Regions from separate parts of the Psychrobacillus sp. FSL H8-0483 genome, predicted to be linked through region 2. Evidence: a T-box and tRNA genes for the amino acid it is inferred to sense, from the RefSeq annotation. Region 2 holds a T-box; the other holds one or more tRNA genes.
The links. The T-box of region 2 lies ahead of serS (serine--tRNA ligase). A T-box ahead of a tRNA ligase gene usually reads a tRNA of that ligase, here a tRNA-Ser.
Positions count from the first base shown of each region.

Region 1 (3,276 bases), 300 kb from region 2:
ACAAGTGAACGCCACGCTTCTACAATCCCATCGACTGGCCAGTGTATTAAGCATAGGTCTAGGTAATCAGTATTCAAACGGTCGAGCGATTCTTGAAATGCCTCTTTCGTACGACCAGCACGGATGTCGTCGTTCCAAATTTTAGACGTTAGGAATATGTCTGCACGTGCTACACCAGAAGCGGCGATACCCTTTGCGACACCTTCCTCATTTTTATAAATAGCAGCCGTATCAATGTGGCGATAGCCTATGCGTAGTGCTTCTTCAACTGCACCTGGCGCTTCCGTATCATTATCAACTAGATACACACCAAAACCGATCTGGGGTATTTTTGTGCCATTACTTAGTGTAATAAAATCCATATGTATCTCTCCTCTGTGCATTTATCTTACCAATCTTCTCAAAGAGAACCCAAATACTCAAATTATTAAGTATTTAGAAAATCAAAATGATAGAAAAATCCTATTAGTGGTGCGCCTTTTTCTATTAGATAATACGTTGTCATTGTATTAGTTTGGTGATATTCTTAAATATAATAAATCATACCTGTTAACTTGGTTAATGGGTTAATAAAGCTGTAAGTTGAAATGAACGTAGATTATGAAGTATATACTGCCAAAAAATCTATTCATATTACTATAACTAAATTGTATGTTTCTTCTTTTGTATAAGGAATTATTGGATGATTTTTTTCAATTGATGAATGTTAGAAATGAGGAGCGTTTTAATGATTACGGAAATCGTGGTAGAAGAACTAGTAGAAACAGATAAAGAAAGCGTTCGGAAATTATTAGTGGATAGTTATCAACAATATGAAAATGGTTTTGACGATCCGAAATTTTGGGAGCACTACTTAGAAGATATCATTGCTTCCGTTGATAATACAGATGTAGATAAAATATTAGTTGCGAGAGACGATAAGGAAATTTTAGGGACTGTACAGCTTTTTGAAACGGCAGAAAAAGCATATTCAGGGCAGACAGTTGAAATTTATGCACCCTTCATTCGATTATTGGGCGTTCATCCGAATGCAAGAGGACGTGGCGTTGCACAAAAACTATTAAATGCTTGTGTAGACTATGCGAAACAAAAAGAGGCGAAAAGTATCTATTTGTTTACGGGAGATCCAATGGTAAAAGCCATTCGATTATATGAATATTTTGGCTTTGTAAGAGATTTAGAAGAAGAAAATAAACTCGGTGGTATGGGAGCCAAATGCTATCGATTTGACTTGAACTAGTTTTCTTTGTTTGAAATAATTTAAAGGATATTTAGTTCGCTCCTTTTCGAATTAAGGGAAGATAGATTAAATTCGCCGTATTTACTGTATTATTTAACCTAAAAAAATACCCCATCTGAGTGTAGAACTCAGATGGGGTATTTCTGTTTGTAAGTCAATTCTCTTGAGGGGATTGACTATTGATGGGCCTAAATGGACTCGAACCATCGACCTCACGCTTATCAGGCGTGCGCTCTAACCAGCTGAGCTATAGGCCCATTATTGGAGCGGGTGAAGAGAATCGAACTCTCATCATCAGCTTGGAAGGCTGAGGTTTTACCACTAAACTACACCCGCATTCGAATTTTAAAAATGGCGGTCCCGACCGGGATCGAACCGGCGATCTCCTGCGTGACAGGCAGGCATGTTAACCGCTACACCACGGGACCATTTGGTTGCGGGGACAGGATTTGAACCTGTGACCTTCGGGTTATGAGCCCGACGAGCTACCGAACTGCTCCACCCCGCGACAATATTAAGCGTTGAATATTATTTCAACTACGCATTTAAGTGAGTTTTACGTCTTCCACGCTTCGCTTGCGTCGACGTTAATCGCTTTCTTCGTGAAGCGATTTGCTCCACCCCGCGACAATATTATACTTGCTGTTTAAAAAATGGAGGAGGAAGAGGGATTCGAACCCCCGCGCGGTATGACCCGCCTGTCGGTTTTCAAGACCGATCCCTTCAGCCAGACTTGGGTATTCCTCCGTAATATGTTTGTTAGACCTGGATGGCCAACTACTAAAATATTATTCAAGACCTGATATATTATAAAACACTTTCTATAAGAAAAGCAATGCTTTTTTATAAAAAATATAAAAAGAGAAAAATACAGACCTTTTACAACAAAAAATAACCCATCATTAAGTTGGAACTTAGATGGGTTAATTCTTATACTATTTTATTTGGTTAACTGCTACGTTGGAAAGAAGGCTTCTTTATTGGTCTATCATTTCGTCATATCCAGTCATTGTATCCATATGGCTTGCAATCATGGCAATCATGGTACTTGCCTCTTCTTTTTTAAAGGAAAAAGTACTTTCATCTTCGAAGAGTTCCCCGTCTTCTGTCCAGAGTCGGCTGACTCTTCGGATAACACCGTCTCCATTTGCACTATCTAATCCAAACTGATAAGTTACTTCAATATTATTATCGATTTGGAAAGCGGTGACTTCCGGTGTTTCCCATTCCACATCAATTTCTTCAAGAGTAATTTCATCATCTAGAACTTCGTATTCCTCTTCATCATCTACATAATAGAATTCACTTTCATCATCCATAAATTCATGAAAGCTTTCATGAACAGCTTCAACGACATCGGTAATATCATCCAAAATAATTCTTGTAGGTTGTTGGAGAGTAATGTCAAAACTTTCTACGTAAAATTCTTCATTATAGGGGTCAAAGAGAAGAGTGCAAAAGTAATCTCTTCCATCATTTTCCGTCCCAACAAAAAATTCAATTCGTGGATGTTTGGAACCTCGATTAATATTCATATGACCGTTTTTGTCATATTCTTCACAAATTGATTCCAAATGTTCCTGAAGCTCACCAGTTACTCTGTTAAACCATTCCATAGACATATCATTACCGCCTCTTTTTCTTTTTTCTCTTTCCTTTTTTTATCATAACCAAATTTGTTACATTTCTTTCAAGGTATTTATCCTTGATTTCATTTTTTCAAAAAAGGGGTACAGGGAAAAAATTCTAATGGAAGAAGCAATTTATTTCTACTGAATAGTTTCGTTTAGATTGGGGACGATAAATCTTGTATGACCATTAAAAGAAGGAGGAATAAAAAAATGACCAAAAATAATTCAAAGCCCGATGATCGATCAGATAATGTGGAAAAGCTTCAAGATATGGTGAAAAATACAATTGGAAATATGGAAGCGGCTGAAGAAACAATGATATGTACGGATGGTAATGAACGAGAGGCAATCAGACAGAAAAATGAACGTCGAAAAGAGAGTCTCGAAGGTTTTCGTAAAGAAATT
Region 1 covers NZ_CP152052.1:316,985-320,260, forward strand. The annotation lists gene MHB48_RS01600 (aldo/keto reductase) at 1-362, opposite strand, end outside; gene MHB48_RS01605 (GNAT family N-acetyltransferase) at 728-1,240, shown strand; tRNA gene MHB48_RS01610 (tRNA-Ile) at 1,424-1,497, opposite strand; tRNA gene MHB48_RS01615 (tRNA-Gly) at 1,503-1,576, opposite strand; tRNA gene MHB48_RS01620 (tRNA-Asp) at 1,593-1,668, opposite strand; tRNA gene MHB48_RS01625 (tRNA-Met) at 1,672-1,748, opposite strand; tRNA gene MHB48_RS01630 (tRNA-Ser) at 1,895-1,987, opposite strand; gene MHB48_RS01635 (hypothetical protein) at 2,218-2,862, opposite strand; gene tlp (small acid-soluble spore protein Tlp) at 3,082-3,276, shown strand, end outside.
Region 1: it encodes a tRNA-Ser, which carries the amino acid that the T-box ahead of serS (serine--tRNA ligase) is inferred to sense. The anticodon was not compared.

Region 2 (3,276 bases):
TCCATCAGCTTGTTGATAGTTCTCTAAAATAGCAGCAACTGTACGTCCAAGTGCAAGTCCACTTCCATTTAATGTGTGTACATATTCTGGTTTTGCACCATGTTCTCTTCTAAATCGGATACCCGCACGACGAGCTTGGAAATCTTCAAAGTTACTACAAGAAGAAATTTCTTTGTACTCCCCGTAACTTGGTAACCAAACTTCTAAATCATATTTTTTCGCTGCAGTAAATCCTAAATCTGCTGTACACATACGAAGCACACGATATGGTAGTCCTAATAGTTGTAGTACTTTTTCAGCATGACCAGTTAAAAGCTCTAACTGTTCATATGAATCTTCAGGTTTTACAAAACGAACTAGCTCTACTTTGTTAAATTGGTGCTGACGAATAAGCCCACGTGTATCACGACCTGCAGATCCTGCTTCTGAACGGAAACAAGCACTAAAAGCAGTAAATGCTTGTGGTAACGCTGCTCCATCTAAAATTTCATCACGGTAAAAATTCGTTACCGGAACTTCTGCTGTTGGAATTAAGAAATAATCCTCTTCGTTTACTAAAAATGCATCCTCTTCAAATTTCGGAAGCTGACCAGTACCAGTCAAGCTATTACGGTTTGCTAAATAAGGGGGTAGCATTTCTTCATATCCGTGCTCTTCAGAATGTAAATCCATCATGAAATTTATTAATGCACGCTCAAGTCTTGCTCCTAAACCAAGATAAAAAGCGAAACGACTTCCTGTAACTTTTGCAGCGCGTTCAAAATCTACTATTTTTAAATCCGTCGCAATATCCCAATGTGCTTTCGTTTCAAAATCGAATGAGGGAACTTCTCCCCACGTACGAATTTCCAAATTATCGTCTTCAGAATCACCAATAGGAACACTATCATGAGGGATATTTGGAATACGCATCATCATATGTTCAAATTTTTCTTCCACTTCACGTAACTCATCGTCCAATCCTTTAATTTCATCGCCTACTTCACGCATACGAACAATTAGATCATCCGCATTTTCCTTATTGCGTTTCATCTCAGAAATTTTTTGAGAAAACTCATTTCTCTCTGCTTTTAAAACTTCTGTTTTTGCAATTAATTCTCTACGCTTCTGATCCAAAGGTTGGAATTGATCAAATTCTGAAATGTCCTCACCACGCTTGGCAAGTTTTACTTTTACTTCTTCGTAATGATCTCGTACAAATTTTACATCTAACATGTGTAATTCCTCCTTTAAAATAACTAAAAAACGACAAAAAAGCCCCCATCCCATGAAAAGGGACGAGAGCATACCCGCGTTGCCACCCTGATTGACTTGACAATATGTCAAATCCACTTGTTAAATAACGGCTTTTCAACCGGCCACGACCTACTAAGCATTCAATCGTGCAACTCAAAGGACGGATTCACAAGTGTTTTTATCAGCTCACACCAACCGCTGACTCTCTAGAAAAGACGTGCTTGCTACTGCTTCCTATCATCGTTTTTAGATCATGAAATTACTCATACTTTACTATACGTTTGCTTCTTTGGCAAGTGTTTCCTTTACCATTTCTATAAAATACGCAGTAATTCTATGATCATCTGTTAACTCTGGATGAAAGGAACATCCTAGAATATGTCCTTGTCTCGCCATTACAATACGATTTTCATACTTGGCAAGTATTTCAACATCTACTCCAACCTCTACAATATGAGGTGCTCGTATGAAAACCGCTGGAAAATCAGTCGCGACATCTTTAATTTCAATCGGCGTTTCAAAGCTATCCACTTGTCTTCCAAAAGAATTTCTTTCAACCGTTGCATTCAGTACACCAAGATGTGCAAAATCGTATCCAACCAGGTTTTTAGAAAGCAGTATAAGACCAGCACAAGTCCCAAACATCGGCTTTCCAGCTGTAGCAAATGCTTGAAGAGGCGAAAGCATATCATATCTATCGATTAATCGGCGCATGGCAGTACTTTCACCACCAGGAAGAATTAAACCGTCCACCCCAGATAAATCATTCGTGCTTTTTACGACAACTGCCTCTGCTCCACATGCTTCAATGGAACGCATATGCTCACTTACTGCTCCTTGAAGTGCAAGTACTCCTATTTTAACCATCTTACCACCCTCTATCTTGCATACGATCTTGTGCAGATAAACGAGAAATTTCAATTCCCTTCATTGGAATTCCTAAATCTTTCGAAATTTCTACAAGTAATTTATAGTCTTGGTAATGTGTTGTAGCTTCTACGATTGCTTTAGCAAATTTCTCTGGATTTTCAGATTTGAAGATACCTGATCCTACAAATACTCCATCTGCTCCAAGCTCCATCATTAAAGCAGCATCTGCTGGCGTTGCAACTCCACCTGCCGCGAAGTTTACAACTGGCAATTTACCATTATGTTTAATTTGTAATAACACATCATAAGGTGCTCCTAAAATTTTTGCTTCTGTCATTAGCTCATCTTCATTCATATGAACAATTTTGCGAACATGCGCATTCACTTTACGTAAGTGACGAACAGCTTCTACGATATTCCCTGTTCCAGGTTCTCCCTTAGTACGAAGCATCGAAGCTCCTTCTCCAATTCGACGAGCTGCTTCCCCTAAATCTTTACATCCACATACAAATGGTACTGTAAATTCACTTTTACGTAAGTGATATTCTTCATCTGCAGGTGTTAATACCTCAGATTCATCAATATAATCCACGCCCATTGCTTCTAAAATACGCGCTTCTGTAATATGTCCAATACGTGCTTTTGCCATTACTGGGATAGTTACTGCACCCATTACCTCTTCCATAATACGTGGGTCTGCCATACGAGCAACTCCGCCTGCTGCACGAATATCCGATGGAACACGTTCTAATGCCATTACAGCTACCGCACCAGCTGCTTCTGCTATTCTCGCTTGTTCTGCATTGATAACGTCCATAATAACGCCACCTTTTTGCATTTCAGCCATTCCTCGTTTTACTCGTTCTGTTCCAGTTAAATTAGTTGTCATCATTATTTCCCCCCATATCGTTATGAGTTTAGTATAATAGAAGATGACCATTTGAAAAGTGCCAGAAACAATTAAAATGAAATGGTCAGATTGGTGATATGAATGGACTTTCTTATGTTTCAGCTTGAAAAAAATTCTTTAATTCCTTTATATGAACAGCTTTATAGCGAAATTAAAGAAGCAATTATCAGGGGGAAAATAGCGGAAGGAGCTAAACTTCCTTCGAAAAGAAAATTAGCTGACTACTTAGCAGTTAGCCAAACAACAATTGAATTTGCATA
Region 2 covers NZ_CP152052.1:19,917-23,192, reverse strand. The annotation lists gene serS (serine--tRNA ligase) at 1-1,215, opposite strand, end outside; T-box leader at 1,271-1,486, opposite strand; gene pdxT (pyridoxal 5'-phosphate synthase glutaminase subunit PdxT) at 1,510-2,103, opposite strand; gene pdxS (pyridoxal 5'-phosphate synthase lyase subunit PdxS) at 2,105-2,995, opposite strand; gene MHB48_RS00065 (PLP-dependent aminotransferase family protein) at 3,098-3,276, shown strand, end outside.